Regions from separate parts of the Methylorubrum sp. SL192 genome, predicted to be linked through region 1. Evidence: predicted binding sites of a transcription regulator. Region 1 holds the regulator's gene; the other holds the start of a gene.
What was found. Region 1 encodes PhoB, which activates phosphate uptake and scavenging genes when phosphate is short. Its sites were predicted from a motif close to TGTCATNNANCTGTCAT; they were not measured.
Positions count from the first base shown of each region.

Region 2: OVA30_RS05475 (UDP-2,3-diacylglucosamine diphosphatase) is a predicted target of PhoB. The motif match lies at 12,184-12,200, and genes of this name have one in related genera.

Region 1 is NZ_JAPPQV010000003.1:4,193,939-4,208,597, reverse strand. It holds gene OVA30_RS20295 (CsbD family protein) at 1-80, opposite strand, end outside; gene OVA30_RS20290 (malonyl-CoA decarboxylase) at 217-1,626, opposite strand; gene OVA30_RS20285 (hypothetical protein) at 1,828-2,031, opposite strand; gene OVA30_RS20280 (MFS transporter) at 2,438-3,622, shown strand; gene cobD (threonine-phosphate decarboxylase CobD) at 3,615-4,610, opposite strand; gene cbiB (adenosylcobinamide-phosphate synthase CbiB) at 4,637-5,638, shown strand; gene OVA30_RS20265 (cobyric acid synthase) at 5,709-7,166, opposite strand; gene OVA30_RS20260 (cobalt-precorrin-6A reductase) at 7,237-8,058, opposite strand; gene OVA30_RS20255 (DNA polymerase IV) at 8,115-9,392, shown strand; gene OVA30_RS20250 (cell envelope integrity EipB family protein) at 9,403-10,269, opposite strand; gene OVA30_RS20245 (GcrA family cell cycle regulator) at 10,781-11,320, shown strand; gene phoB (phosphate regulon transcriptional regulator PhoB) at 11,525-12,229, opposite strand; gene phoU (phosphate signaling complex protein PhoU) at 12,312-13,025, opposite strand; gene pstB (phosphate ABC transporter ATP-binding protein PstB) at 13,157-13,972, opposite strand; gene pstA (phosphate ABC transporter permease PstA) at 14,014-14,659, opposite strand, start outside.
Region 2 is NZ_JAPPQV010000003.1:1,009,520-1,024,178, reverse strand. It holds gene OVA30_RS05520 (DUF1003 domain-containing protein) at 1-527, shown strand, start outside; gene OVA30_RS05515 (HpcH/HpaI aldolase/citrate lyase family protein) at 597-1,571, opposite strand; gene OVA30_RS05510 (phosphoenolpyruvate carboxylase) at 1,759-4,527, opposite strand; gene sucD (succinate--CoA ligase subunit alpha) at 4,811-5,701, opposite strand; gene OVA30_RS05500 (malate--CoA ligase subunit beta) at 5,724-6,896, opposite strand; gene fchA (methenyltetrahydrofolate cyclohydrolase) at 7,446-8,072, opposite strand; gene OVA30_RS05490 (NADP-dependent methylenetetrahydromethanopterin/methylenetetrahydrofolate dehydrogenase) at 8,166-9,032, opposite strand; gene OVA30_RS05485 (D-2-hydroxyacid dehydrogenase) at 9,176-10,120, opposite strand; gene OVA30_RS05480 (aminotransferase class V-fold PLP-dependent enzyme) at 10,388-11,596, opposite strand; gene OVA30_RS05475 (UDP-2,3-diacylglucosamine diphosphatase) at 12,259-13,071, shown strand; gene OVA30_RS05470 (glycosyltransferase family 4 protein) at 13,104-14,180, shown strand; gene OVA30_RS05465 (ribonuclease HII) at 14,308-14,659, shown strand, end outside.

The DNA.
Region 1 (14,659 bases):
CCGAGCGCATCGCCCACCACGCCCTGCGCCCGGCCGCCGAGATCCTTTGCGGTGCCGACGATGCGATCCGAATCCACCATGGCGGAACTCCTGTTTTTGTTAGGCCCGCCACCTTGAGAGTTTCGGGCGGGCGTCGGACAGGAGAACGTGCGAGGAGGGATTCGGTCCCGCGCCGCCGCGAAAAAGCGGCGTCCGCCGTCCCGCTGAAGACGCGGATCAGCCCGCCTCGGCCAGCACCACCGCCCGCGGCGGCGGGAGGTTGGAGCGCAGTTCGCGGCTGACCGCCGAGGAGGTCGCGACGGTACCGAGATTGACGTAGGTCTCGTGGTTCTTCTCGATCGCCGAGAGGTCGTAGAGGTAGTTCACCATCAGCCCGTAGGACTGCTTCAGACCCTTCTTCGAAGTGTCGCCGAGGAAGTTCATCCGCTCCAGCCGGGCGCCGTTGCCGAGATGGAAGCGGGCCACCGGATCGAGCGGGCGGCCCTTCTCGTTCTTGGCGCGCAGGAAATAGGCCGCCGCCGCGGGCAGCATGGCGCGCCGCACCGCCTCGCACTTCGTCTTGTCGCTGCGCCAATCCTCGGTATCGAGCAGGCGCAGCGCCTCCACATCCTCCCGCGTCAGGCCCTGCGGCGCGTCGGCGCCACGCTCCCGGTCGAGCCAGGTGCGGAAGCCGGGCACCGGCGAGAGGGTGACGAAGGTCTTCAGCGAGGGAATCTCGCGGGCGAGATCCTCGACCACCTGCTTGATGAGGAAGTTGCCGAAGGTGACGCCGGCCAAGCCCTTCTGGCAGTTCGAGATCGAGTAGAAGATCGCGGTCGTGGCGCTGCGCGCGGGCACCGGTTCGCGCCCGTCGGCCAGGATCGGCTGGATCGCCGGAGCAATGGCGTTGGTGAGCGCCACCTCGACGAAGATCAGCGGCTCGTCGAGCAGGGCCGGGTGGAAGAAGGCGAAGCAGCGCCGGTCCGTCGGCTGGATGCGGCGGCGCAACTCGTCCCAATCGGCGATCTCGTGGACCGCCTCATAGCGGATGATCTTTTCGAGGATGTCGGCCGGCGTCGACCAGTCGATCGGGCGCAAAACGAGGAAGCCCCGGTTGAACCAAGAGGCGAACAGGTGCTCGAAATCGCTGTCGAGGCTCACCGCTGCGTCGATCGTCTCCGGGGCGGCTTCCCGATCCTTCAGGCGCTTGCGAAGCGTGAACAGATCCTCGCGCATCCGCACCAGCGCCAGGGTGCCGCCGCGGGCGAGGTTGAGCCGCCGAATCAGCTCCTGCGAGCGCGGCTCGGCCGCCACGTGCAACAGACCGAGTCGGGCCCGCGTCGGATCGGCACGGTAAGCGGCGATCGCAGCATCGACCGCGTCATGGTCGGCACCGAATTCGGTGGCGACGAGTTCGAGGAAGGCGAGCCGGTCCTCAAGGGGAAAGGCGGCATAGCGATCGAGGATCAAGCGCGCGAGCGCGACGCCCGAGGCTTCGCCGCGCCGGGAAATCAGGTCTTCGCAGAACCGGGCGAGGTCGGCCGCGCTCGCCGTCCGCGCCAGATCGGAACGGGCCAAGCCGATGAGGTCCCGGCCCCGGTCGCTGATGGTCTGGATGAGATCGCCGAGGAACGAGATCGCCGCCATGACCGAACAAGCCCTTGGATCCGCCGAGCCGACGCAGACAAGGCTCGGCCGTTACCGGAACCTAAAGCCTACGCCGCCTCGGCGCCAGATATGGGAGGTATGCGGGAACCCCGCCGGGCGCCTCCGGCAACACCATTCCGCTGCGCGAATCACCCTGTCGCGGCAGGCGATGGTCGGCCGAGGCCGAGCCGTCGGCGGCCCTCAGAACTCGGCCTCCGCATGCGGCGCGAGATCCACCGTGTCGGCGCGTTCGCGCCAATCGTTCACACCGCGTGAGCGGGCAAAGCGGATCTCTGCGGCCTTCAGGGCGCGCTCCGGATCGCGGGCGCGCGAAATCTCGACGAAGCCGACCGTGAAGGGCACCCCGAGGATCTGCTTCGCGAAGTGGACGCGGTAATTCGACATACACGACTCCTCATCTTGAAGCGGCGGCCGGCCACCTGGAAAAAATGTGCGCCATCACGCGCCCATCTGTAAATGGTTACCCGGCCAAGCTGCTGCGAAGGCTGTGCGTTTTTCTTACAATTGATCATATAGGCGCTCTTTTGAGGGATGCTACCACCGCGCGTCCGGGTGTCGCCGGTGCGACGTGCGCTCCCCATTCGCCCTTGGCGAGGACACGGTCTTTGACCGGGCGTTTCGTCGGGCCGTCCGAGCAAAATCGGACATTCTGCCGCGCGAAGGCTGCGCCTCACCGTGTCGCCGGGGCTGGCGGTCCGGCGGCGGCCTGCCGTATGGGGCGGTGCATGCCGTTTTCCACGCCCCTCAATGCCCCTCCGTCCCAACCCTGCGAGATGCGGGCGGCGCAGCGATGAGCCGTGATGCGGGGGGCGACCGCACCCTTTCTCCGACGACGCGCATCGGGCTCACCCTGATCGCGGGCGGGGCCGTCGCCAACATCTACTACAATCAGCCTCTGCTCGCGGTCCTCGTCGCCGAGTTCGGCGAGCGGGCGGCCCTGCTCGTGCCCACGGCCAGCCTCGTCGGCTACGGCCTGGGCATCCTGTTCCTTGTGCCCCTGGGCGATGCCCTGCCGCGGCGCGACCTGATCGTGTGGCAATTGCTGGGGATGGCCGTCGCCCTGGTCGTCGCGGCGCTCAGCCCAAATCTCGCCGTGCTCGCGGCGGCGAGCCTCGTGATCGGCGTGCTCGCCTGCGCCGCGCAGCAGGCGGTGCCCTTCGCCGCCGAGCTTGCGCCCGATGCGAGCCGGGGGCGAATCGTCGGCGGGGTGATGACCGGCCTCCTCTCCGGCATCCTGCTCGCCCGCACCGCGAGCGGCTTCGTCGGCGCGCAGTTCGGCTGGCGTGCGGTGTTCTTCGCCGCGGCCGGCCTCGCCGTCGCCATGGCGGGGGTCGCGTGGCGCACGCTGCCGCGCAGCGCTCCGAAGCAGCGCCTGCGCTATCGCGCGCTGATGATCTCGCTGCTGCATCTCGTGCGCAGCCAGCCGATCCTGCGCAACGCCAGCCTGTCCCAGGCCCTGCTATTTGCCAGCTTCAACGCGTTCTGGGCGACGCTGGCCCTCCTCGTCGAAGCGCCGCCCTTCGACCTCACCGCGGCGGGCGCGGGCCTGTTCGGCGTCATCGGCGTGGCCGGCGCGCTGATCGCCCCGTATTCCGGACGCTACAGCGACCGGCGCGGCGCCCGGCCGGTGGTGATCGTCGGCAGCGTCCTGGTCGCGGCGGCCTTCGCGGTGCTGGCACTGGCCGGTGAGGTGTCGCTCCTCGCCATCGCGGCAGGCGTGCTGCTCCTCGACATCGGCATCAACGGCGCGCTGATCGCCAACCAAACCCGCGCCTACGCCCTCGCGCCGGGCGCTCGCGGGCGCATCAACACCGTGCTGTTCACCGCGGTCTTCATCGGCGGGGCGGCCGGCGCCTTCCTCGGCTCGCGCGCCTTCCTCCTCGCGGGCTGGCCCGGTGTCTGCGCCGTCGGCGGCGCCTTTGCGCTTGCCGCGCTGGCCGTGTCCTGGCTCGGCGGCAGAACCCAGCCTACTTGAGCACCCGCGAGAGGCGGCACCACGCCGCCTTATCCGGAGGCAGGCCGAAGCGCAGCCGCTCCGGCGCCTCGACAAAGCGCCGCACGTAAATCCCGGCCTCGCCGAGTGCCCGGAACAGGCCGGGCCCGTCCGGGAAATCCGCCGTGCGGAACAGGGCCGTCCCGCCAATGACCCGTCCACCGACGCGCCCGATCATCCGGTCAAGGCGGCCCGCATCCTTCGCCCGAGCGGCGGCGGCCTCACGGCGCCACGCGGCATCCGGCAGCGCCGCGCAGCCTGCGGCGATGGCGGGTCCCGAGACCGCCCAGGGTCCGAGGGCGGATTCGAGACGTCGCGCCAGTGCCGGCTCCGCAAGCGCGAAGCCGAGCCGAAGGCCCGCGAGCCCGTAGGTCTTGCCGAACGAGCGCAGGATTACGAGGCCGGGCCCCGGCCGCGCCGCCTCCACGGGTTCAAGGTCGGCGAAGGCCTGATCGAGCACGACGAGACCGCCCCCGGCGACGCGCGCCAGCGCCTCGGCCGAGAACACGCGCCCGTCGGGATTGTTGGGGCTGACCGCCACCACGATTTCGGCGCCCTCGGCCTCACGCGGATCGGTCACCATCCGCACCGTATGGCCGGAGCGGGTCCAGGCGGCGGCGTGCTCGGCATAGGTCGGGCCGACCACCGCGACGCGGGACGGCGGCCTCAGCCGCGGCAGGGTTTCGATCAGGATCTGCGTACCGGGCGCGGCGACGACGTGATCCGGCCCCGGCGCGCCGTAGGCCTCCGCCGCCGCGGATTTGAGCCGGGCAAGGTCGGCGGGGGAGGGCAGGCGGTAAAGGGCACTGGCTATGAGGGGCGGCAGCGGATAGGGCACCGGGTTGATGCCGGTCGAAAGGTCGATCCACGGCTCGGGTGCGCCCGGAAACAGCCGGCGGGCCGCGTCGAGATCGCCGCCATGCGCGATCCCGTCGCGCGAATCGTCCGTCAGCACCTCGCGTCCGCCCATCCCGCCCCGCACCGACCCCACCAACGATGTCCTGGATCGCCCTGACCCATCCGCCCGACACCCTCGGCATCCTGGCCCTTGCCCTGCTGATCGAGGCCATGGCGGGTTATCCGGACCGCCTCTACAGGGCGCTCGGCCATCCTGTCACCTGGATCGGCCGACTGATCGCCGCGCTCGAACGCAGGCTCAACCGGGGCGCGCCGCGAACGCGCCGGCTCGGCGGCATCCTGGCGCTCACCGGCCTGCTCGCCACGGTGGCCGCCGTCACCCTGGGGCTGACGGCGCTCGCCGGGCTCACGGGCCACGGGTTCGGGCTGGTCGTCCTGGCGATTCTCGCCGCGAGCCTGCCGGCGCAGCGCAGCCTGTTCGTCCATGTCCGGCGCGTCTCCGCCGCCCTGCGAACGGAGGGGCTGGCCGGGGGTCGCACCGCCGTCTCGATGATCGTCGGCCGAAACCCTGAAAGCCTCGACGAGGCGGCCGTGTGCCGGGCCGCGATCGAGAGCCTCGCCGAGAACTTTTCCGATGGCATCGTCGCGCCGGCCTTCTGGATCGGCGCGGGCGGGCTCACCGGCGGTGCGCTCTACAAGGCGATCAACACCGCCGACAGCATGATCGGCCACCGGACTCCCCGCTACGAGGCGTTCGGCTGGGCCTCGGCCCGTCTTGACGACCTCGTGAACCTGCCGGCCTCGCGGCTCACCGCCCTTCTGCTGATCGCCGCGGCGGCCCTGAGCCGGGATGTCTCCGCGGCGGGCGCGTGGCGGGCGATCCGCCGCGACGCGGGCCGCCACCGCTCGCCCAATGCCGGCTGGCCCGAGGCGGCCATGGCCGGCGCACTGGGCTTACGGCTCGCCGGTCCGCGCATCTACGGCGACACCCGCGTCGAGGATGCCTGGATGGGCGACGGGCGGGCCGAGGCCAACCCCGACGACATCGTGCGCGCGCTGAAGCTCTACCGGACGGCCTGCGCGCTGCAATTCACGCTGGTCGCGGCCGGGACCGGACTCTGGCTCACCTTCGGCCGCTAAGGTTCTTGTCTTTGCATCATCTTTTTCCGAAAGTCGGCAACCAGCTTTCGGAATGATGCTCGAGCGTCACTCAACGCAGGCGCAGCAGCCCGTCGCAGTCGAGATGCGCTTCGAGATGGTCGGCAAAGCGGTCGAGCACCTCTTCGATGCCGGCCTCGTAGCGGGTGAGGCCCGGCCCGGCGCCGAGCCGGGCGAGCCAGGCCGCGCGTTGGCGATCGTCGGCGAACAGGCCGTGGACATAGGTGCCGGTCACGAGCCCGTCGCCCGAGACGGCGCCGTCGACCCGACCGTCGGCGAAGCGCAGCAGCGGTCGGGCAGTGTCCGGCCCGGTCGTGTCGCCGATATGCATCTCGTAGCCGGAGAACGGCGCGCCATCCGCGAGCGTCGTGCCGGTGGCCGCGACGAGGCGCTTCTCGCCCGTCATCACCGTCTCGACGTCGAGGAGGCCGAGACCCGGCCGGTCACGCGGCGCGCCCTCGATCCCCTGCGGATCGGCAATGGAGCGCCCGAGCATCTGGTAGCCGCCGCACAGCCCGAGCACGCGACGGCCGCGGCGCAGATGCGCGCGGATATCGATGTCCCATCCTTCCGCGCGCAGACATTCGAGATCGTCGATCGTGGTCTTCGAACCCGGCAGGATGATGAGATCGGCTTCCGCCGGGACGGGCTCGCCGGGGGCCAAGAAGGTCACGGCGACGCCGGGCTCCTGCCGCAGCGGGTCGAGGTCGTCGAAATTGGCGATGTGCGGAAAGCGCAGCACCGCGATCAGCGGCACGGCGCCGTCACGGCGCGCTTGCGGGGCATCGAGCGCCACCGCGTCCTCCGGCGGCAGGCGGCCGGCATCGGGAAAGAACGGCACGAGGCCGAACGGCGACCAGCCGGTGCGCGCGGCGATCAGGGTCATGCCGTCGGCAAACAGCGTCGGGTCGCCGCGAAAGCGGTTGACGATGAAACCGCGGATCATCGCCGCATCGTCGGGCTCCAGCACCGCCTGCGTGCCGACGAGGCTGGCGATGACGCCACCCCGGTCGATGTCGCCGACGAGCACCACCGGCGTTCCGGTCGCCCGGGCAAAGCCCATATTGGCGATGTCGCCCTGCCGCAGGTTCACCTCGGCCGGCGAGCCCGCACCCTCCACGAGCACGATGTCCGCCTCGCCGCGCAGCCGCTCGAAGCTGTCGAGCACGGAGGCCATCAGGCGCGGCTTCCAGGCCTGGTACTCCCGCGCCCGCGCCGTGCCGATCATCCGCCCCTGCACCACCACCTGCGCGCCGACCTCGCTCTGCGGCTTCAGGAGCACCGGGTTCATGTGAACCGAAGGCGCGACCCGCGCGGCGCGGGCCTGGAGCGCCTGGGCCCGGCCGATCTCCCCGCCATCGGCGGTGACGGCGGCATTATTCGACATGTTCTGCGGCTTGAACGGACGCACCGTCAGGCCGCGCCGGGTGAAGGCACGGGCGAGGCCGGCCACGAGCAGCGACTTGCCGACATCGGATCCGGTCCCCTGGATCATCAGGGCGCGGGTCATCGGCGGTTCTTTGGTCGAGGCGCGGGCATCACGCTGCCATGGCATCGGGGCCGGGCGGCGTCGAGCCGATTTACGGCGCTCTGCGCTCACTGCGCCGTGCCATCAGCCAGGAAAGCGCGCCCGCGGCATCGGGGATGGCGGGCACATCCGGCAGGGCAGGGCGGTCGACGATCACCACGGGGAGCCCGAGCCGACGCGCCGCCTCGATCTTCGGATAGGTCGCCGCGCCGCCGGAATTCTTCGTCACCAGCACCTCGATTCGCGCCTCGCCCATGAAACGGATCTCGTCCGCGAGCGTGAAGGGACCGCGGGCGCTGACGGTGACGAGGTTCGGCACCGGTAACGCATCGCCGACCGGCTCGATCGTGCGCACGACGTAAGCGTGCTGCGGCGCGTGGACGAAGGCGGCCAGTTCCTGCCGGCCGATGGTGAGGAACACCGTTCTCGGTGCGGCCCCGAGCGCGTCGAGACAGGCCGGCACGTTCGCCGCCGCGATCCAGTCGTCGCCGGGCTCGCGCTCCCAGGCCGGGCGGCGCACCGCGAGGAGCGGCACCGCGACAGCCTTGCACGCTTCGGCCGCATTGGCCGAAATCCGCGCGGCGAACGGGTGGGTCGCATCGATCACCGCCTCGATGCTGTTCTCCGAAAGCCACCGCGCCAGCCCCTGCGCACCGCCGAACCCGCCGATGCGGGTCGGCACCGGCTCGGGCCGCGGCGCGGCGGTGCGGCCGGCCAGCGACAGCGTCACCGCGACATCCGGCTCCCGCACCAGAAGGGCGACGAGCGCGCTGGCCTCGGTGGTCCCGCCGAGGACGAGGATGCGCAGGGGCGTTGCATCGGCATTCGGCGTGGGATGGCGCGCGGGAGAACCCTGGTCGGCGGCTCCGGACATTCGTACAACCTGTCTCGCCCGCATCAGCCCGGCAAAGGCCGGGCGAGGTTTTCGACGTGAGACCCTTCTGCCGCGATTGCCTGACGATGCAAGCTGAGGGCGCCCTGCGCTGCCGCGGATGCGGCTCGCCGCGCCTGCTCACGCACCCGGCCCGCGACGCCTTGAGCATCGCCCACGTCGATTGCGACGCCTTCTACGCGGCGATCGAGAAGCGCGACGACCCGTCCTTGCGCGACAAGCCGCTCATCATCGGCGGGGGCAAGCGCGGCGTCGTCTCCACCGCGTGCTATCTCGCCCGGATCTCCGGGGTGCGCTCGGCGATGCCGATGTTCGAAGCGTTGAAGCGCTGCCCCGACGCCACAGTACTGCGGCCGGATATGGAGAAATACGCCCGCGTCGGGCGCGAGGTGCGGGCGATGATGCTGGCGCTGACGCCTTTGGTTGAGCCGGTCTCCATCGACGAGGCGTTCCTCGACCTCTCCGGCACCGAGCGCCTGCACGGGACGAGCCCGGCGCTCACGCTCGCCCGCTTCGCCGCACGGGTCGAGGCGGAGGTCGGCATTACCGTGTCGGTGGGACTGTCCGACAACAAGTTCCTGGCCAAGATCGCCTCGGACCTCGACAAGCCGCGCGGCTTCTCGATCATCGCGGGCGAGGATGCCGCGACCTTCCTCGCCGACAAGCCGGTCGGCATCCTGCCCGGCATCGGCGAAAGTGCACGAAACCGCCTCGCTTCCCTCAACATCCACCGCGTCGGCGACATCCCGCGGGCCGATCCGACGCGCCTCCAGGCATCCCTCGGGCGGGATGCGCTGCGTCTCATCGATCTCGCCGCCGGCCGGGACCGGCGGCCGGTGCGCCCGACGCGGGAGACCAAGAGCGTCTCGTCCGAGACGACCTTCTCGACCGATCTCACCCGGTTCGAGGATCTGCGGCCGATCCTTTGGCAGCTCTGCGAAAAGGTGTCGGCACGGCTCAAGCGGGCGGAACTCGCCGCTGGCAGCGTCACGCTGAAGCTGAAGGATGCCCGCTTTCGGCTGCGGACCCGCACCCGCGGCGGCCTGAAACCCACCCAGCTCGCCGACCGCCTCTTCCGCGAGGGCGAGCCCATGCTGCGGGCGGCCTGCGACGGCACGGCCTTCCGGCTGATCGGCATCGGCGGCGGCGATCTCTGCGGCGCGATCCATGCCGACCGCGGCGATCTCGCCGATCAGGGTATCGAGCGCGTCGCCCGCCGCGAGGCGGCGCTCGACCGGCTGCGGGAAAAGTTCGGAAGCGCCGCGATTCAGCGTGGGCTCGTCTTCACCGGCGAGCCGGAGCGGCGGCGGACCTGACGCGCGGCGACTACTTCTTGCAGGTGGGATCGGCCTTCGGGTCGGCTTTGGCGAGGTCGAGCCGCGTCAGATTCCCGTCGATGGCGAAATCCCCGTAATCGAGGTGCAGCCGCCCGCTGACGCCGTCCTCGTAGAGGTCGAAGGTGAGGGTGTAAATCGGCGTGCGCTCACCCGCTCCGGCGGTGAAGTAGCTCAGCGTCACCGGCCACCGGCGCATGCCGCCGTGGTCGCCCTCGCGCAGCGGCTTGTCGCGCTCGGTGTCGGCGGCGGGCGCCGCGTTCGGGCGGCCGATGATGGCCAGCGTGTCGTAGACCTTGCGCCCGTCATCCGAGCCGTCGAACACCTTGGCCGAGACCGTCGTCTCACCCGCCTTGGCCGCCTCGATCAGGCGGATCATGTGGTGGATCGGAAACAGGACCGCGCCCTCGGCCTGGAACTGGTCGCGCTTGGGCTCCTTGAGCTTCACCTTGAGCGCGTCGGCTGCCTCGGCCGTCCCATCGACGGCCGGGGAGGGCGCGTTGTTGAGAACGGTCGTGGTGCGGAAGCGGAAGCTCTTGCCGTCGCCGTTCTCGAAGGTGGTGCTGCGCAGATCCGAGGTGCGGTCGCCGGACTCGCCGGAATTGAGCATCGTCACCTGACGCGTCTGCATGGTGTAGCCGCGGCAGGCGTCGCCCGAGAAATCGATGACGATGCGCCCGCGCACGCCCTCGACCGCACGCGTCCCTTCGGAGCGCGCCAGCGACAGGTCGTAGACCGCGCGGTGGTTGGCCAGCCGGATCGCGGCGTCGTTCGGAACCGGTGCGGCCGGCCCCGCGGCCATCGCGCTTCCCGGCATCGCGGCAAGGAGGAAAAGGGCCGGCGCGAGGCGCAGTCGCATGCGATCTCCCAAAGTCCGCTTGAAGTGGGTTGTCCACAGGCGGCAGGCCGGCGGACGACGTCCGTCACATAGTCATCCCGTCCGCCCGGACAATCTTTTTCGATCGCGCTTCCGACGCGACCACGGACATCTCGGCGATAGGCGCAACCGCCCGGCACTCCGGCCAGCCGGCCCTCGCCCGGTCCGCATGCTCGGAAAAGATCAAGTTTACGCAACGCGTTAACGGATGGCGGAGGATTCGCTTGCTCCACCACGGAAACCGACCCGTCTCACCGTCCGACGGGTCCGATTGCCGGGGGAAACCGGACCGTGAGACGCGCGGACCCTTGCTCCGCGGCCGAGCTGTCCTGTAGTCTCCACAGCGTCGCCAACGGCATCTTTGGCGTCTGTTAACCGACATGTGCAGGGCCGGATCGCGGGCCCTGGCCATGCCTGCTGTCGCCATGCGCGCCAGCAGCGCCGCGCTGCCGGCCGGTCTCGCGTTCAAGGATGTTTCGACGTGGAGGGGACAATGACGGAAGCGGTCCCGAGCTGGACGGATGAGCGCGTCGAGCTGCTTCGTCGCCTGTGGGACGACGGCCTGAGCGCCAGCCAGATCGCCCTGCAGATCGGTGGCGTCTCGCGCAATGCCGTCATCGGCAAGGTGCATCGCCTCGGGCTCTCCGGCCGCGTCAAGTCGATGGGTGCGGCGTCGCAGGGACGTCGCCGGGAGGGCTTGGCCGCCGAGGTCGAGATGGAGGTCGTGGTCGTCGAGGAGCCGACGCTGCCGGAGCCGCCCGCGATCGTCGCGCACAGACCCGCACCGGACTTCCCGCTGCCGCAGAAGCCTGCCCCGGAGCCGGTGGCCCTCGCGGTTTCCGAGCGGGTCACCATCATGGATCTGCGCGAATCGATGTGCCGCTGGCCGATGGGCGACCCGACCTCGCCGGACTTCCGCTTCTGCGGCGGCCGCGCGATCACGGGCCTTCCGTACTGCACCCAGCACGCGCAGATCGCCTATCAGCCGGCCGCCGAGCGCAAGCGCGACCGCCGCGTCGCCGGTTTCCGCTAACGACTCTGGGAGAGGACGGCCGGGCACGCCCGAGACGACGGGCGGATGCCCGCGTGCACCGAGCAGGGACGGGCTTTGCCCGACTCGCAGGACCGCCCCTCGGGCCAAATCCGGTCGATCCGTTCGGATGGCGGATTTGGACTTGGCTCAAGCGCCGCGCGGGCTGAGCGAGACAGTTCCCCCTTCGATCAGGCGGAGACCGTATCACTCCGCTCCGGCGAACATCTCGTCGAACGAGTAGCCGGAGCCGCGCACGGTGCGGATCGGGTCGCTCTGGCGCGGGCGGTTGATCGCCTTGCGCAGGCGGCCGACATGAACATCGACCGTGCGCTCGTCGATGTAGACGTCGTGGCCCCACACACCGTCGAGCAGCTGCTCCCGGGAGAAGACCCGGCCAGGGCTCTGCATCAGGTATTCGAGCAGCTTGAACTCGGTCGGCCCGAGATGGATCTCGCGGCCCTGCCGGCGGATGCGATGGCTGACGCGGTCGAGCTCGATATCGCCGGCGACGAGCATGTCGGAAACGTGGGTGGGCTTGGCGCGGCGCAGGAGCGCTCGGACGCGAGCGAGCAACTCCGGCACGGAGAACGGCTTGACGACGTAGTCGTCGGCGCCGGTCGAGAGGCCGCGCACACGGTCGGTCTCTTCGCCCCGGGCGGTCAGCATGATGACCGGCAGGCGTTCGGTCTCACGGCGGGCACGGATGCGCCGGCACAGCTCGATCCCCGAGAGGCCCGGCACCATCCAGTCGAGGAGTACGAGGTCGGGCGTGGTCTCGTGCAGGCGAAGGTCGGCCTCGTCGCCGCGAACCGCGACATCGACTTGGAAACCCTCCGCTTCCAGATTGTAGCGCAGCAGGGTCGTCAGCGATTCCTCGTCCTCGACGATCAGGATGTGCGCACTCGTCATCGCCCGTCTTTCCATCCGTCACGCCCGGCCCTCAAGAGAGGAGCCGGGGGCGTCTCTTGATCGCCGCGCCTGCCCCGAAACCTTAGGTGCTCGGCGTAATCGTCGCGTAGTTCGAAGCGTCGTTCTTCGGCCGCTCGGCCGTCGGCGTCTCGCCGGTGACGAGGTATTCGATGGTTTCGGCGACGTTGGTGGTGTGATCGCCGATCCGCTCGACGTTCTTGGCGCAGAACAGCAGGTGCGTACAGAACGAGATGTTGCGCGGATCCTCCATCATGTAGGTCAGGAGTTCCCGGAATAGTGAATTGTAGAGCGCGTCGATGGCGCTGTCCCGCTCCCAGACCTCGCGGGCGGCGGTCACGTCGCGGCTCGCATAGGCATCGAGCACGTCCTTGAGCTGTTCCTGCACGAGGTCGCTCATGTGCTGGACGCCGAGCACGATCTTCTGCGGCTGGGCCTGATCGCTGATCGCGACGACGCGCTTGGCGATGTTCTTGGCGAGATCGCCGATCCGTTCCAGGTCGCCCGAGACGCGGATGCCGGAGATCGTCTCGCGCAGATCGATGGCCAGCGGCTGACGGCGGGCGATGAGGAGAACCGAACGCTCCTCGATCTCCCGCTGCAGCAGGTCGAGGCGCTTGTCGGCGACGATTACCGCCTGAGCGAGGGTGGTATCCCGGCGCACCAGCGCGTCGGTGGCATCCGTCATCATCTTCTCGGCCACGCCGCCCATCTCGGCGATGGAGCGGCGCAGGTTCTCGAGGTCGGTGTCGTAGGAGGAGACGATATGGTCGGCCATGTCGCGAATTTCCCGATCAGGCGGTCGGACGAGGGCGCTCTCAAGCTGCGATGGACACGGGTCCGGCGGAAGAGGGCGCGTCTCAACGAGGGCGCAAGGGGGCTGCGACTGTCGTGCAGTCGCGGCCGATCTCAGCCGAAGCGGCCGGTGATGTAGTCCTGGGTCTGCCGCTTGGCCGGGTTCATGAAGATCTTTGTGGTCGCGTCGAACTCGATCAGCTCGCCGAGATACATGAACGCCGTGAACTGCGAGATGCGCGCGGCCTGCTGCATGTTGTGGGTCACGATGACGATCGTGAACTCGGTCCGCAACTGCTCGATCAGCTCCTCGATGCGGCCGGTGGAGATCGGGTCGAGGGCCGAGGTCGGCTCGTCGAACAGGATGACCTCGGGGCGCTGTGCCACGGTACGGGCGATGCACAGGCGCTGCTGCTGGCCGCCGGAGAGGCCGGTGCCGGACTGCTTGAGCTTGTCCTTCACCTCGTCCCACAACGCCGCCTTGCGCAGGGATTCCTCCACGCGCACGTCGAGCTCGGCTTTCGGAAGCTTCTCGTAGAGGCGCAGGCCGAAGGCGACGTTGTCGTAGATCGACATCGGGAAGGGGGTCGGCTTCTGGAACACCATGCCGACGCGCGAGCGCAGTTCGTTCAGGTCGATCTTCGGGTCCAGAACGTTCTGCCCGTCGAGCAGGATCTCACCTTCCGCGCGCTGCTCCGGATAGAGGCTGTAGATGCGGTTGAAGGTGCGCAGCAGCGTCGACTTTCCGCAGCCCGAAGGCCCGATCAGCGCGGTCACCTGCCTGTCGCGGAAATCGAGGTTGATGTCCTTCAGGCCATGGAAGCTGCCATAGTAGAAGTTGAGATCCTTGCAGGCGATGCGCACCGGAGCCTTGACGTCGGCCGGGCTTCGACCTTCGAACTGGCTGCGGATCGCGGGGGAGGCGCTCATCGGATTGTCTCGCAGGTAGGAGGTCTGTCCGGGGGGCGGCCTCAGCGCGCCCGCTGGTCCTTGATCACAAGGCGGGCCACCACCGACAGGGCCAGGATGGTGACGGTGATGAGAAGGGCGCCCGCCCAGGCCAGGCTCTGCCAGTTCGGATAGGGCGACAGCGCGAACTGGTAGATCATCACCGGCAGGTTGGGCACGCCGCCGAGAAGGTTCGCGTTGAACCAGCTGTTGTTGTTGAGCGCCGTGAACAGCAGCGGCGCGGTCTCGCCGGCGATGCGGGCGAGCGCCAGAATGATGCCGGTGACGACACCCGCACTCGCCGCCCGCCAGGTGATCGCGCGGATGACGAGGGAGCGGGGCGCGCCGAGCGCGGCGCCGGCCTCGCGCATCTGGCTCGGGACGAGGCGCAGCATGTCCTCGGTGGTGCGCACGATCACGGGGGTGGCGATGATGGCCAGCGCCACCGCGCCGGCCCAGCCGGAATAGGTCCCCATCGGCCGCACCATCAGCGTGTAGACGAACAGGCCGATCAGGATCGAGGGGGCGGAGAGCAGCACGTCGTTGAGGAAGCGGATGATGTCCGCGATCTTCGAGGTGCGGCCGTATTCCGCGAGGAAGGTGCCGGCCATCAGCCCGATCGGCGTGGCGATGACGATGCCGATGAACGTCATCACGAGGCTGCCGAGG
Region 2 (14,659 bases), 3.2 Mb from region 1:
GGACGACCTATTCGCCGCCTCAGCCGGAAGGGTTGGCGCCCGCTCTCCTGCGCAACATCCGGACGCTGCAGGAGCGCCGAAGCGCCGCGGAAAGGGCGGCCTCCCTGCAGGATCGCATCGCCGAGGCGATCACGCGGTTCACGGGCAGCATGGCGTTCGTCGCCCTGCACGTCGTGCTGTTCGGCTTCTGGACCCTGGTGAATACGGGCCTGCTGCCGATCCTGCCGAAATGGGACGCGTCCTTCGTGATCCTCGGGACCGCGGCCTCGGTCGAGGCGATCTTCCTCTCGACCTTCGTATTGATCAGCCAGAACCGCATGGCCGCGGCGGCCGACAAGCGGGCCGATCTCGACCTCCACATCAGCCTTCTGGCCGAGCACGAGGTGACGAAGCTCGTCGCAATGGTGTCGGCGATCACGGAGCGGATGGGCATCGAGACGGTCGCCGATCCAGAAGTCGGCGAACTCAGCCAGGATGTGGCCCCCGACGCCGTCCTCGACGAGATCGAGCGGAACGACCGCGCCTGACGCCCGAGCGCCCCAAAAGAAAATGGCCGGGCGAACCCGGCCATTTTCCGTTCTACCGATCGAAGGCGATTACTTCCCGCCCATCGCGTCGGCCTTCTGGATCAGCGCCTCGGCCATGCGGATCGAGGCGATGTCGATGAGGCGGCCGTCGAGCGAGACGGCGCCGCGGCCGGCCTTGGCGGCCTCTTCCATGGCTTCCAGGATGCGGCGGGCCTTGGTGACCTCGGCCTCGGAGGGGGTGAAGACCTCGTTGGCCAGATCGATCTGCGAGGGGTGGATCGCCCACTTGCCCTCGAAGCCGAGCGCGGCGCAGCGGCGAGCGGCCGAGGTGTAGCCGTCCGGATCGGAGAAGTCGCCGAAGGGACCGTCGATCGGGCGCAGGCCGTAGGCGCGGCAGGCGACCAGCATCCGGTTCTGGGCGAACAGCCACGGATCCTGCCAGTGAGTCTGGCGGTTGCCGGCCTCGTCCTTGTCGGTGAGCACGCTGTAATCGGCATTGACGCCGCCGATCACGGTGGAGCGGGCGCGGGTGGAGGCGGCGTAGTCGGCGACACCGAAGGACATCGCCTCAAGGCGCTTGGACGAGGTCGCGATCGCCTCGACATTGGCCATGCCGAGCGCGGTCTCGATCAGCACTTCGAAGCCGATCTTTTTCTCGCGCTTCTTGGCCTGCTCGATCTGCGTCGTCAGCACGTCGATGGCGTAGACGTCGGCCGGCACGCCGACCTTGGGGATCAGGATCATGTCGAGGCGCGGGCAGGCCTCCACGATGTCCACCACGTCGCGGTACATGTAGTGGGTGTCGAGACCGTTGATGCGGATCATCATGGTCTTGTTGCCCCAATCCAGGTCATTGAGGGCCTGGATGATGTTCTTGCGGGCCTGCTCCTTGTCGTCGGGCGCAACCGCGTCCTCGAGGTCGAGGAAGATCACGTCGGCCTTCGAGGCGGCCGACTTCTCCATGAAGGTCGGGTTGGAGCCGGGAACCGCGAGTTCCGAGCGGTGCAGGCGCGGGGTGGCCTGCTGGATCAGGGTGAAGCTCATCGGAAATCCTCCGTTCTGTGAGACCGTCTTGTCGTGCGCGCGGTCACGCGTGGGAGTCGCGTGCCGCACTTGAAAAGCATCGTCCTTTTCCGAAAGCCGGCGGCCACCTTTCGGGACGATGTTCTATCTCGCGCGTCCGAGCCGGCCGTCCAGCCGGTCCCGGAACACGTCGCCGAGATTGTATGCATTATCCAGTCGCGCCGAAGCCGACGGCGATGCAGTTGATCGACAGCAGCAGCGCGGACTTCACCGCCTCGCGCTTGTCCTCGTCGGTCTCGCTGCGGTAGCGGCGCAGCAGCTCGACCTGCTCGCGGCTGACCTGATTGATGGTCGGCAGCCGCCCGCGCAGGCGTTCGCTGAATTGCGGGAAGCGCTGGGCGAGTTCGCTGTCGCCCGACACCCGCAGCACCATCTCCCGCGTCAGCGCGTATTCCGCCTCGATCAACCCGAAGATGCGCGCGCGGATGCCCGCGTCCTCGACGAGGCCGGCATAGTCGCGGGCGATCTCGAGATCGACCATCAGCAGCGTCTTCTCGACCTCGTCGAGGACGAGGCGGAACACTCGGCAATCCCGGAACAGGCGCCTCAGCAGGGCTTCGCCCGCCTCGCCGCGCACGTCGATGAAGCTCTTCAGCCCCGAGCCGACGCCGTACCAACCGGTGATGACGTGCCGGTTCTGCGACCACGCGAACACCCAGGGGATCGCGCGCAGATCCGAGAGCGACTTGGCGCCGAAGCGCCGGGCCGGGCGCGAGCCGATATTGAGCAGCGAGATCTCGTCGAGCGGGCTCGCCGCCTGGAAGTAATCGACGAGGCCCTCGGCCTGGAGCAGGTTGACATAGGCCGCCCGCGAGGCGCCCGACAGCGCCTCCAGCGCGTCGTCGAATTCGGCGCGCGAGCCGTTGCCGTTGCCCTCCGAGAGCAGGGCGTGCTCGAACACCGAGGCCGCCAGCAGCTCCATCTGGTAGGCGGCGGTGCCGCGGTTGGCGTATTTGAACGAGACGACCTCGCCCTGCTCGGTGATGCGGAAGCGGCCCTGGATCGAGCCCGGCGGCTGGGCGGCGATGCCGCGATGGGTCGGGACGCCGCCGCGGCTCACCGAACCGCCGCGGCCGTGGAAGAAGGCGATCGGCACGCCGAGATGGTTGCCGAGCGTGGTCAGCCGCACCTGCGCCTTGTAGAGTTCCCAGTTCGAGGCGATGAAGCCGCCGTCCTTGTTGGAATCGGAGTAGCCGATCATCACTTCCTGCACCCCGCCCTGCCAGCGGGTGGAGCGGCGCACCACGGGGATGCCGAGCAGTTCCTTCATGATCGCCGGGGCGGCGCGCAGGTCGTCGATGGTCTCGAACAGCGGCACGATCGGCAGCGGGCAGATCTCGGTGCCGGTCGTGTCGAGGAAGATGCCGGCCTCCTTGGCCAGAAGGTAGGCGCCGAGCACGTCGACGGTGGAGCGCGTCATCGACAGGATGAAGGCGCCGAAAGCCTCGCGGTCGAGGGTGTCGCGCATCTCGCCGACCAGCGCGAAGGTGGCGAGCGTCTCGCGCGCGTCGTCGGGCAGACGGTCGGCGAAATCCTCGAACGAGGTTTCGGGCGTGCGCGGCCTAGCCAGCTCGGTGAGCAGCCAATCCTTCCAGGCCGGCGAATCCAGCGCCGGCGGCTCGCGGTCGCCGTTGCGCAGCTTCCACAGCGCGTGCAGCGTCTTGGTGGTGCGGGTCGAATTCTCGCGCAGATCGAGCCGCACGGTGGAGAAGCGGAAGATCTCGACCATCCGCCGCACGGGCCGCACGATGTCGGTGGCGAGCGCGCCGCATTTGGCGTCGGCCAGCCCCTTCTCCAGGGTGCGCAGATCGTTGATGAGCCCGTCGGCGCTCGGATAATCCGGCCCGACCGAGCGGGCGCCCTTGTTGCGGGCGATCGTCGCCTCGAGCTTGCGCAGCACGCAGGAGAGGAACTGGCGATAGGCCTCGCCGGGATTGCGGTTGGCGATGGCGCGCGCGTCGCCGGACTCGGCCAGCATGTGCGCGAGTTCGCTGCGGAAGGTCTCGGGCACCGGCAGCGAGCGCTCGGTGATCGAGAGCACCCGGCCGAGATGGGTGATGCCGTCGCGGTAGCGGCGGAGCGACGCCAGCGCGTTGCGCTGAAGCGTCTCGCGGGTCACACTCGCGGTGACGTAGGGGTTGCCGTCGCGGTCGCCGCCGATCCAGCTTCCGAACTGGAAGAACGGCGGCACCTCGAAGGTTTCGTCGGGATAGTACTGCGCGAGGCTCTCTTCGAGCGAGAGCAGCATCTCGGGCAGCATCTCGAACAGGGTCTCGTCGAAGAAGTGCAGGCCCCAGGCGACCTCGCGCTCGACGGTGGCCTTCTCCAGATGCAGCTCGCCCGTCATCCAGATCAGCTCGATCTGGTCACGCAGCTCGTTCATCAGGCCGTTGCGCTCGCGCTCGGTCCAGCGCGGCAGCTCCAGCTCACGCAGCACGAGGTAGATCCGGCGCAGCTTCTCCAGCACCGTGACGCGCTTGCCCTCGGTGGGATGCGCGGTGATGGTCGGGCGGATGCGCAGATCCTTGAGCAGCGTGTGGATCTGCTGCGGGCCGATGCCCCGGGCGGAGGCCTCGGCCAGAACCTTGGCGAAGGAGCCGTTCAGCGCCTCGCGGCCCTGGTCGCGCTCGACGTGGCGACGGCGGCGCATGGCCGCGTTCTGCTCGGCGATCGAGACGAGCTGGAACCAGATGCCCTGCACCTGAAGCGCGCGCGCCAGCATCTCCGGCGTGAAGGAGGAGATGTCGGCGCGGCCATGCAGCACGTCCTCCAGCTCGGGATCGTGGCGGCGGGCCACGTCGAGCAGGGCGTGAAACAGAATCTCGAGGGCGTCCTCGGTGGCCGTGCCGGTGATGACCGGCGGCGCGAAGGTCGTGTCGGTCGCGGCTGACGGCCGGGCGTGCAGCGTCTTGGTCATGGGATCCCCCCTGGCGAGGTTCTCTTTTCGGAGTTCCGCAGGCTGATGCCTTCGGGCGGGCAGATGGATTCGATCGTCGGGGCGCTTCCTCCCCGCAGGCCGGAATGGAGACCTCGTGCTCGTTTGCCCCAACCCTCACCCTCATCGTGAGGTGCTGGAGCGAAGCGGAAGCCTCGAAGGATCTTCCAGGAATCGCACGCGATCTGGAGGACCCTTCGAGGCCGCGTCGCGGCACCTCAGGGTGAGGCGTCGGATAGGAGAAGCGCCGCCGACGGAGAGTGCCTCAGGCCGCGCGGGCGAGCACGTCGGCCACGGTGCTGCCGAAGGAGCCCGGATCGGGCGCCACGGTCAGGCCGTAGGAGCGCATGATCTCGGCCTTCTCCGCGGCGCTGTCGCCGGTCGCCGAGATGATCGCGCCGGCATGCCCCATGCGGCGGCCCTTGGGGGCAGTCAGGCCCGCCACGAAGCCGATCACGGGCTTGGAAAAGTTCTCCTTGATCCAGGCCGAGGCCTCGGCCTCCTGCGGACCGCCGATCTCACCGATCATCAGCACGGCTTCCGTCTCCGGGTCCTGCTCGAACAGAGCGAGGTGGTCGAGGAAGGAGGAGCCGTTGATCGGATCGCCGCCGATGCCGACGGAGGTCGAGATGCCGATGCCGAGCTCCTTCATCTGCGCGGCGGCCTCGTAGCCGAGGGTTCCGGAGCGGGAGATCACGCCGACCTTGCCGGGCAGGTAGATGTGGCCTGGCATGATGCCGAGCATCGACTTGCCGGGCGAGATGATGCCCGCGCAGTTCGGGCCCACCACCATCGTGCGCTTCTCCTTCGGATAGCGCCGGAGGTAGCGCTTCACCCGCATCATGTCCTGAGCGGGGATGCCATCGGTGATCGAGCAGACGAGCTTGAGGCCGGCATCGGCCGCCTCCATGATCGCGTCCGCCGCGAAGGGGGGCGCCACGAAGGTGATCGAGGTGGTGGCGCCGGTCGCCTCCACGGCCTCTTTGACGGTGTTGAACACCGGCACGCCGCAATGGGTCTTGCCGCCCTTGCCCGGGGTGACGCCGCCGACGACGTTGGAGCCGTAGGCGATCATTTCCTTGGCGTGGAAGGTGCCCTTGTCGCCCGTGATGCCCTGGACCAGGATCGGGGTCTTCTCGTCGATGAGAATGCTCATGGCGTGATTCCTCCCCCGTTCGTCAGTGCTTGGCGCCGTGGCAGGCTTCGACAGCCTTGCGCGCGGCTTCCGTAAGGGTGTCGGCGGTGATGAGGTCGAGCCCGCTCTCGGCGAGGATCTTCTTGCCTTCATCGACGTTCGTGCCGGCGAGCCGCACGATCAGCGGCACGTCGATCTTCACCTCGCGCGCGGCCTTGACCACGCCCTCCGCGACCCAGTCGCAGCGGTTGATGCCGGCGAAGATGTTGACGAGGATCGCCTTCACATTGCGGTCCGAGAGGACGAGGCGGAAGGCCGTGGCGACGCGATCCGGGCTGGCGCCGCCGCCCACATCCAGGAAGTTTGCCGGCTCGCCGCCCGCGTGCTTGATCATGTCCATGGTCGCCATGGCCAGACCCGCGCCGTTGACGATGCAGCCGATTTCGCCCTCAAGGCCGATATAGCTGAGATTGTGCTCGGCAGCCTGGGCCTCGCGGGGATCGCCCTGCGACGGGTCGTGCATGTCCGCGATGTTGCGGCGGCGGAACAGGGCGTTGTCGTCGAAGGACATCTTCGCGTCGAGCGCCAGAACCCGGTCGTCCTTGGTGACGACGAGCGGGTTGATCTCCAGCATGGTGCCGTCGCAGTCGCGGAACGCCCGGTAGGCGTTCATGATGGTCTTCACCGCGGCCGAGACCTGCTTGATGTTGAGGCCGAGCTGGAACGCGATCTCGCGGGCCTGGAACTGCTGCAGGCCGACGGCCGGCTCGACCACGACCTGGATCAGCGCCTCGGGCTCCTTGGCGGCGATCTCTTCGATATCCATGCCGCCGCGCTGGGAGGCGATGACACGGACGCGCTCGGCCTTCCGATCGAGGACGTAGCCGAGATAGAGTTCGCGCTCGAACGGGTCGGCGGTCTCGACGTAGACGCGCTGCACCGGCTTGCCCTCGGGGCCGGTCTGGAGCGTCACGAGGCGCTTTCCCAGCAGGTCGCGGGCGGCGTCGCGCACTTCGTTATAGGTGCGGCAGAGCTTGATCCCGCCCGCTTTGCCGCGGGCGCCGGCATGGATCTGGGCCTTCACCGCCCAGAACGAGCCGCCGAGCTCGGTCGCCGCATAGACCGCTTGATCCGGGCTGAAAGCCACGGCGCCCTTCGGGACGGCGACCCCGAAGCTCGCGAGCAGCTCCTTGGCTTGGTACTCGTGAACGTCCATCGAGACCTCCTTCGCGTTTCCGTCGTTTTTGTTGGGCCGACCTTCGCGGAAAAATTACTTTTCGGGAAGCGGGTCAGCTCTCAATTTTTTCTTTTGTAGTGCTTCAGTTTGCTTGCCCGTCAGTGACTTAGAGCCGTATCCAACCTGATTGCATCAGGCCGGCGCCTCTCGGTCTTTGTTTTGGCGCGCATTCGTTCGACGAACCGGTGACCACTTCGTCGGAATGCGCTCGAGCGGGCTTCTCAACTGCGAATCGTCCGGTGCGGGGACGGAGCATAGCAACGCTCGTCCGATCCGCCTCCTCATCCTGAGGTGCCGGAGCGGAGCGGAGGCCTCGAAGGATCCTCCAGCCGGCCGCGCGATCTCTGGACGATCCTTCGAGGCCGCTTCGCGGCACCTCAGGATGGGGGAGAGGGTGGGACGACAGCCATCCGCTCCCCGCCTTTGCGAGGCGGAGCCGCAGCAATGCAAGGCTCGCCCCGTCCGGAACAGTCGCGCTCGGGAATGGCTTCGCGTCCGCTCGCGCCGACGGCGGGCGGCGCGAAGGTCTCAGTTCACCTTGGACTTCACGGTCTCGTAGATCCGCTCGTTGAGCGCGCCCGCCTCGGCCAGCAGGCCTTCCAGCTCCTTGAGCCGCTCCTCGGCGAAGGCGCGGTCGTCGAGGCCCTTGGCGTTGACGTAGACGTTGAGGGCCGCCGAGCGCAGGCCGGCATAGGCCGAGAGCACGGCGACGCCGGCATCCGAGATGACGTTGAGATTGCCCTTCTCGGCGACGATCTCGGCCAGGTCGATCACCTCGCGGCAGACGCGGCAGCAGGCGAGCGGCACGTCGGTCGCGGTCTTGAGCGCCTCTTGAATCTTGGCGGCGCGGGCGGCCTTCTCTTCGTCGGTGTTCTTCGGCAGCCCGTAGGCGCCCATCACCGCGTCGAAAGCCTCGACGTCGTCGGCGATCATGCCGGTGAGCGTGCGGCGCAGGCCTTCCGACTTCTCCAGCACCTGCTTCAGGTCGGCCTCGACCTCGACATACTTCTTCTTGCCGATGGTGAGGTTGCACACCATCGAGACCAGCGCCGCGCCCATGGCGCCGGAGATCGCGGCGGCACCGCCGCCGCCGGGGGTCGGGGCCGAGCTCGCCAGGCCGTCGAGGAATGTTTCGATCGTCTCGTTGCCGGCCATGGGTCCCTCCCCTGTCAGTTCTTGTTGATTCGCTGGGGCGGCGCCGAAGGCCGGCGCCGCCCATTGAGCTGTGACCCTTTGGGCCGTGAGCCGTCAGGCCATTTCCTTGGCCAGCTTGTAGATCTCCTCGGCGTCGAAGACGCCTTCGCTCGACTCGAACAGCTTGGCGATGCAGGCGCGGTGCAGCTTGAGCTTCAAGCCGCCGATGCCGAGCGCACCGAAGGCGCGCTTTCCGCCGTATTCCTTGCCTTTGTCGGTCGCATCGATCCCGCCGATGCCGAGCGGCGGCTGGGCGTTGTAGTCGGCCACGATCTCGATCGAACTCTCGTTCTGCCAGGCTGCCTGCGGCAGCAGTTCAAGGCCGATCGCACCGGCGGTGAAGACGAAATGGGCGCCCTTCACGGCCTCGGCGCGCGAAGCGTCGTCCGCGGTCTCGGCCGCGGTGACGTTCACCTTGAAGCGCTTGTTCACGGAATCGGCCGCGGCCTGCGCCTTGTCGAGCTTGCGCCCGCACAGCACGACCTCGGCGCCCTCGCCGGCGAGCAGCGCCGCCGAGCGCATGCCGACCGGGCCGGTGCCCGCGAGCACGACGGCCTTCTTGCCCTTGACCGAGCCGCCCGCCGCCTTGACGACGAGCGCCACGCCCGCCGCGGCGGTCGTGTTGGAGCCGTTCGAATCCAGCATGCAGGACACGCGGAACGGGCCGAAGAAGCGCTTCTTCACCGCCTCGAACACCCGCTCGCCGGCCGCCATGTCGCCGCCGCCGACGAAGATCGCCGTCGACTGCTTCTCCTTGCCGCCGCGGGTGTAGATCGTGCCGTCGACATAGGCGCCGACGTTGTCGGGCGTGACGTTGCCGTAGCCGGTGATGTGGTCGGCACCGCCGTCGTAGCCGACGACGACGTCGAAGACGCTCGGCGTGGCATCGGTGTCGAACTGGAAGAGCAGCTTCTTGGACATGATTCCTCTGGCCGGTTGTTCATGGACCGCGGTGACGGATCACGCGGTGCGTCTGCATGGAGGATGCGTCCGGGGCCTTCCGGTCCCGGTCGCCCTCGAGAGTCTTTTCGTAACGCGGCCCCACTCCGAGGCCGGTGCGTTTCTTACGCCTCGACGACGTTCTGCGGCTTGCCCGCGACGAAGGCCTCGACGTTGTCCACGAGCTGGTCGGCGAGGATCTGCATCGCCTCCTTGCTCGCCCAGGCCACGTGCGGGGTGACGATTAGGTTCGGCAGGTCGGCGTCGCAGAGGATGTTGCCGTCCTTCGGGGGCTCCTGGGCCACGACGTCGAAGCCGGCGCCGCCGATGGTGCCGTCCTTGAGCGCCTGGAGCAGGGCCGCCTCGTCCACCAGCCCGCCGCGGGCGGTGTTGATGAGGATCGCGGACCGCTTCATCTTCTTGAGCTGCTCGGCCCCGATCATGTTCTTGGTGTCGGGGGTCAGCGGCACGTGCAGCGTGATGACGTCGGACTGGGTCAGGATCGTCTCGAGATCCACGAGCCCGTCCTGCGGGAACACGTCGAAGGCGAGCACCTTCATGCCGAGGGCCTCGGCCCGCTTGGCGATCGACTTGCCGAGCGCGCCGTAGCCGATGATGCCGAGCGTCGAGCCGGCGATGTCGTAGATCGGGTAATCGAAGTAGCAGAATTGCTTCGACTTGTTCCAATCGCCCCGGCGCACCGAGTTGGCGTAAGGCACGATCGCCCGGCGCAGGGCGAACATCAGGCCGACCACGTGCTCGGGCACGGTGTTGAAGGCGTAGTTGCGGATGTTGACGACCGTGATGCCCTGCGCCTTGGCCGCAGCCTTGTCGACGACGTCCGTGCCGGTGGCAGCCACCGCGATCAGCTTCAGATCGGGAAGCTGCTTCAGCGTGTCGGCGCGCATCGGCACCTTGTTGATCATCGCGATCTCGGCGCCCTGAAGGCGCTCGACGATCTCCTCCGGCGTCCAGGTCGACTCGTATTCCTTGTACTCGTGCGGGAAGTTGAATTCGCGCACGGTCGCGTCGAGCGACTCGCGATCGAGGAAGACGACTTTCTTTGTCATTCTGGACCCCTTCCGGATCGACCGGCGGGCAATCGTGTCGCTCACAAACCCCCTGCCGCCCCGTCGTCGCCGGAGCGAGAACGGTCGGTGACCGGGAGTTTCATGAGGCACCGACGCCGGCCCCGTTTCCTCACCTGTCTCGAAGCGTCTCCCGCGGAACGCCGGCAAGCCGGACGTTCTACGGGGCGCCTTTCTCATGTAGCGGAAGCGGCGCCGTTGGAACCGGCGTCGCCCCCAAAAATCAGGCCAAAGAATGAGCCCCCAAGATCAGGCCTTGGCGAGCGGGTTCTCGCGCAGGTAGCTGGAAGCGGCGGCAACACCCGAACCGGGGGTCACCTTCACGCCGTTGTCGATGAGCGACATCTCGGCACCGGCGATGGCGCCGAGCAGCGAGAGTTCGTTCAGGTCGCCGACATGGCCGATGCGGAACACCTTGCCCGCGACCTGGGACAGGCCGGCGCCGAGCGCGAGGTTGTAGCGCACATAGGCGTGCTTGATGATCTTGGCCGCGTCCACACCCTCGGGCGCCAGGATGGCGGTGACGGTGTCGGAGTTCCACTCCGGCGACTTGGCGCAGGTCTTCAGGCCCCAGGCTGCGACGGCCTGACGGGTCGCCTCACCGAGCACGGCGTGGCGGTGGTAGACGTTCTCCAGGCCTTCCTCGAACAGGCAGGCGAGCGCCTCGCGCAGGCCGTAGAGCAGCGGCAGCGGCGGGGTGTAGGGGAAGTAGCCGGTCGGGTTCTGCTTCTTCTGGTCTTCCCAGTCGAAGTAGACGCGGGCGAGCCGGTCGTTGCGGCCGGACTGGCCCTCGGCGGCCTTGAGCGCCTTCTGGCTGACGCAGATCACGCCGAGGCCGGCGGGCAGCATCAGGCCCTTCTGGGAGCCGGCGATGGCGCAGTCGACCTTCCACTCGTCGGCCTTGAAGGGCAGCGAGCCGATGGAGGACACGCCGTCGACGAACAGCAGGGCCGGGTGGCCGGCGGCGTCGATCGCCTTGCGCACGGCGCCGATGTTGGAGGTCACGCCGGTCGCGGTCTCGTTATGGACCACCATGACGGCCTTGATCTCATGGTTCTTGTCGGCGCGCAGGGCCTCCTCGATCTTCTCGGGCTTGGCGCCGGTGCCCCACTCCTCCTCCTGGACGACGACGTCCAGGCCGAGGCGCTGGGCCATGTCGATCCAGAGATGGCTGAACTGGCCGAAGCGGGCGGCCAGCACCTTGTCGCCGCGGGCGAGCGTGTTGGACAGCGCCGATTCCCAGATGCCCGTGCCGGAGGCCGGGAACAGGAAGATCGTGCCTTCGGTCGAGCCGAACACCTTCTTGGTGTCCTCGAACAGCGGCTTCGTCAGCGACGGGAAATCGACCGAGCGGTGATCCTCGGACTGCACCATCATGGCGCGCATCACCCGGTCCGGGATGTTGGTCGGGCCGGGAACGAACAGGTGGTTGCGTCCCGGACGTCTCGTTGCCGCCATGAGAATTTCCTCCAATTAAGTCGTTCTGGGCAGAGCGGCCCTTCGCGGCCGCGATCCCGCCCGATCCTGATGGCGAGCGCAAGCCCGCCGCGAAACGTCGTTCAGTCCCACCGCCGGTCCCAGCGCAAAGCCGCGCGCAACAGGCCTTCCGCCGACCGGGACCGTACCTCTGCGATGTCGGATCGTTGACCGTCCCGGAGCGGCGAAGCGGCCATCATGCCGCCCGCGTCGCGGCGCGTGCAGCCGCGCCGGTCGCCTCCAAAGGACCGAACCCTCGATGCGTCAGCCCGGCGCCGCATTCAAGCGCGCTCCTGCTGCGTGTCCAGCGCTCCCATCCATCGCGGCCATTCCCACACCTCTGCCGGGTGCTGCTGCGCATGCCGGGGCACGCGCGGCGGATGACCTTGGCTGCCGTTATGCCTCCCCCGCCGGGGAATGGAAAACGGAAAAAACTGAACTGAAAAACAAAAAGATTTTCGTATGCACCGGCCGCGGGCAGGGTCTGCGGCGAGCCATGGGCGGGCGCGGTGCCGGAAACCGGGGAGACCGCCCGCAGCGCCGAAGCGGGGCAGAACGATGCACCCCGCCGTCATCAAACTGAGATCGGAATGCGATTTGGCTCTTCCCCGTCGCGGTGCGGTTGTGAAGAGCCGAGGGCGCCAGTGTCACAGGATCCGGAATCGACCATCCGCGTTCGGACGCTCTTCCTGTCCGATCTGCATCTCGGCACCAAGGGTTGCCAAGCGGCCCTGTTGCTCGACTTCCTGCGCGACGTCGATGCCGACACGATCTACCTCGTGGGCGACATCGTCGACGGCTGGCAGCTCCGCTCGGGCTGGTACTGGCCGCAGGCGCATAACGACGTGGTGCAGAAGCTGCTGCGCAAGGTGCGGAAAGGGGCGCATGTCGTCTACGTGCCCGGCAACCACGACGAGTTCCTGCGCGACTATATCGGCATGACCTTCGGCGGCATCGAGATCGCCGACAGCCGGATCCACGTCGCGGCCGACGGCAAGCGCTACCTCGTCATCCACGGCGACCAGTTCGACATGGTGGTGCGCCACTCCAAGTGGCTCGCGCATCTGGGCGACTGGGCCTACACCACGGCGCTCGCGGTCAACACCGTGGTCAACCGGATACGCCGCCGCCTCGGCCTCGCCTACTGGTCGCTCTCGGCCTGGGCAAAGCTCAAGGTGAAGAACGCGGTCAACTTCATCGGGCAGTTCGAGACCTTCCTCGCCACGGAAGCCCGGCGCCAGGGCGCGGACGGGGTGATCTGCGGCCACATCCACCATGCGGCCCACCGCGAGGTCGAGGGGCTGATCTACCTCAACACCGGCGATTGGGTGGAATCCTGCACCGGCATCGTCGAGCATTACGACGGCCGCATGGAGGTGCTGCACTACCCGACCCTGCTGCGCGAGCGCCGCGGGGCCGAGACCTTCGAGCCCGAGATCCGCCGCGCCGTCGCCTAGAGCCCCGCCCCTCACGGACAGACGAGGCCCGCATGAGGCTGCTGCTCGCCACCGATGCGTGGCACCCGCAGGTCAACGGTGTGGTGCGCTCCGTCGAGCGCATGGCCGAGGCTGCCGCCGGCCTCGGCGTCGAGCCGCTGATGCTGACGCCGGCCGACTTCCCCTCCCTGCCGATGCCGGGCTACCGCGAGATCCGGCTCTCGCTGGTCACCCGCGGCCGGGTGCTGTCGCGCTGGGAGCGACTCGCGCCGACCCATGTGCACATCGCCACGGAAGGGCCGATCGGCCACGCAGTGCGCGCCGCCTGCCTGTCGCGGGGGCAGGCCTTCACCACGAGCTACCACACCCGCTTTCCCGAATATCTCGCCGCCCGCGCGCCGGTGCCGGAGGCCTGGAGCTATGCGTGGCTGCGCCGCTTCCACGCCGCAGCGAGCGGCACCATGGTCAGCACGCCCTCCCTGGAACGGGAGCTGGCGGGGCGCGGCTTCACCCACCTGATGCGTTGGACGCGCGGCGTCGACACCGACCTCTTCCGCCCCCGTGACAGCGACGACGGGGCGAATCCGTTTCCCGATCTGCCGCGGCCGATCTTCCTCTCGGTCGGCCGGCTCGCGGTCGAGAAGAACCTTGCCGCCTTTCTCAGCCTCGATCTGCCGGGCTCCAAGGTCGTGGTCGGCGACGGGCCGGACCGGGCGCGGCTCCAGGCGCTGGCGCCGGACGCGCACTTCCTCGGCGCGCTGACCGGCGAGGCGCTGGCGCGGGTCTATGCGCGTGCCGACGCCTTCGTGTTCCCGAGCCTGACCGACACCTTCGGCATCGTGCTGCTCGAAGCGCTCGCCTCGGGCCTGCCAGTGGCGGCCTATCCCGTGACCGGCCCCCTCGATGTGATCGGCGGCACCGGCGCGGGCGCCCTCGATGCGGATCTGCGCGCGGCGGCACTCGCCGCGCTCACGATCCCGCGGGAGCGCTGCCGGGCGGAGGCGATGCGCTACACCTGGGCCGAGAGCGCGCGCCAGTTCTACGACAACATCGCAACCGCCCACGCGCTCGGATCGGTTCAGCGCTCCGCCCGCCATCCGAGCAGCGCCCCGCTGCCGCGCCCCGGCTGAGCGAGGCCGGTAATCCGGCGGGATCGATCGGATATCGCCGGACTCATGGTCGGGTCGCCCCCTTGTCCGCGGGGTTTTGACCCGCCCCGGGATGACGGGGGAGCGCGGGGATGCCAGGGTCCGCGCCATGGCCCCTCGAGCAAAATCCGTCAAAGCCCCGCGCCCGTTCGATCCTGCGCTTGCCGCCACCTATCCGGCGGTGATCGGCTGCGACGAGGTCGGGCGCGGTGCCCTGTGCGGTCCGGTGATGGTGGCGGCCGTGTGGTTCGACCCCGTCGCCTTCCCGCCGGAGATCCTGGCCCGGCTCGACGACAGCAAGCGCCTCGACCGTGCCGCGCGCGAGGCGCTGACCCCGCTGATCCGGGCGCATGCGCGGGTTTCGCTCGCGGCGGGCTCGCGGGCGCTGGTGGACCGGGTGAACGTGCGCGGCGCGACCCTCGACGCCATGCGCCGGGCGGTCCTGGGCCTCGGGCTCGACG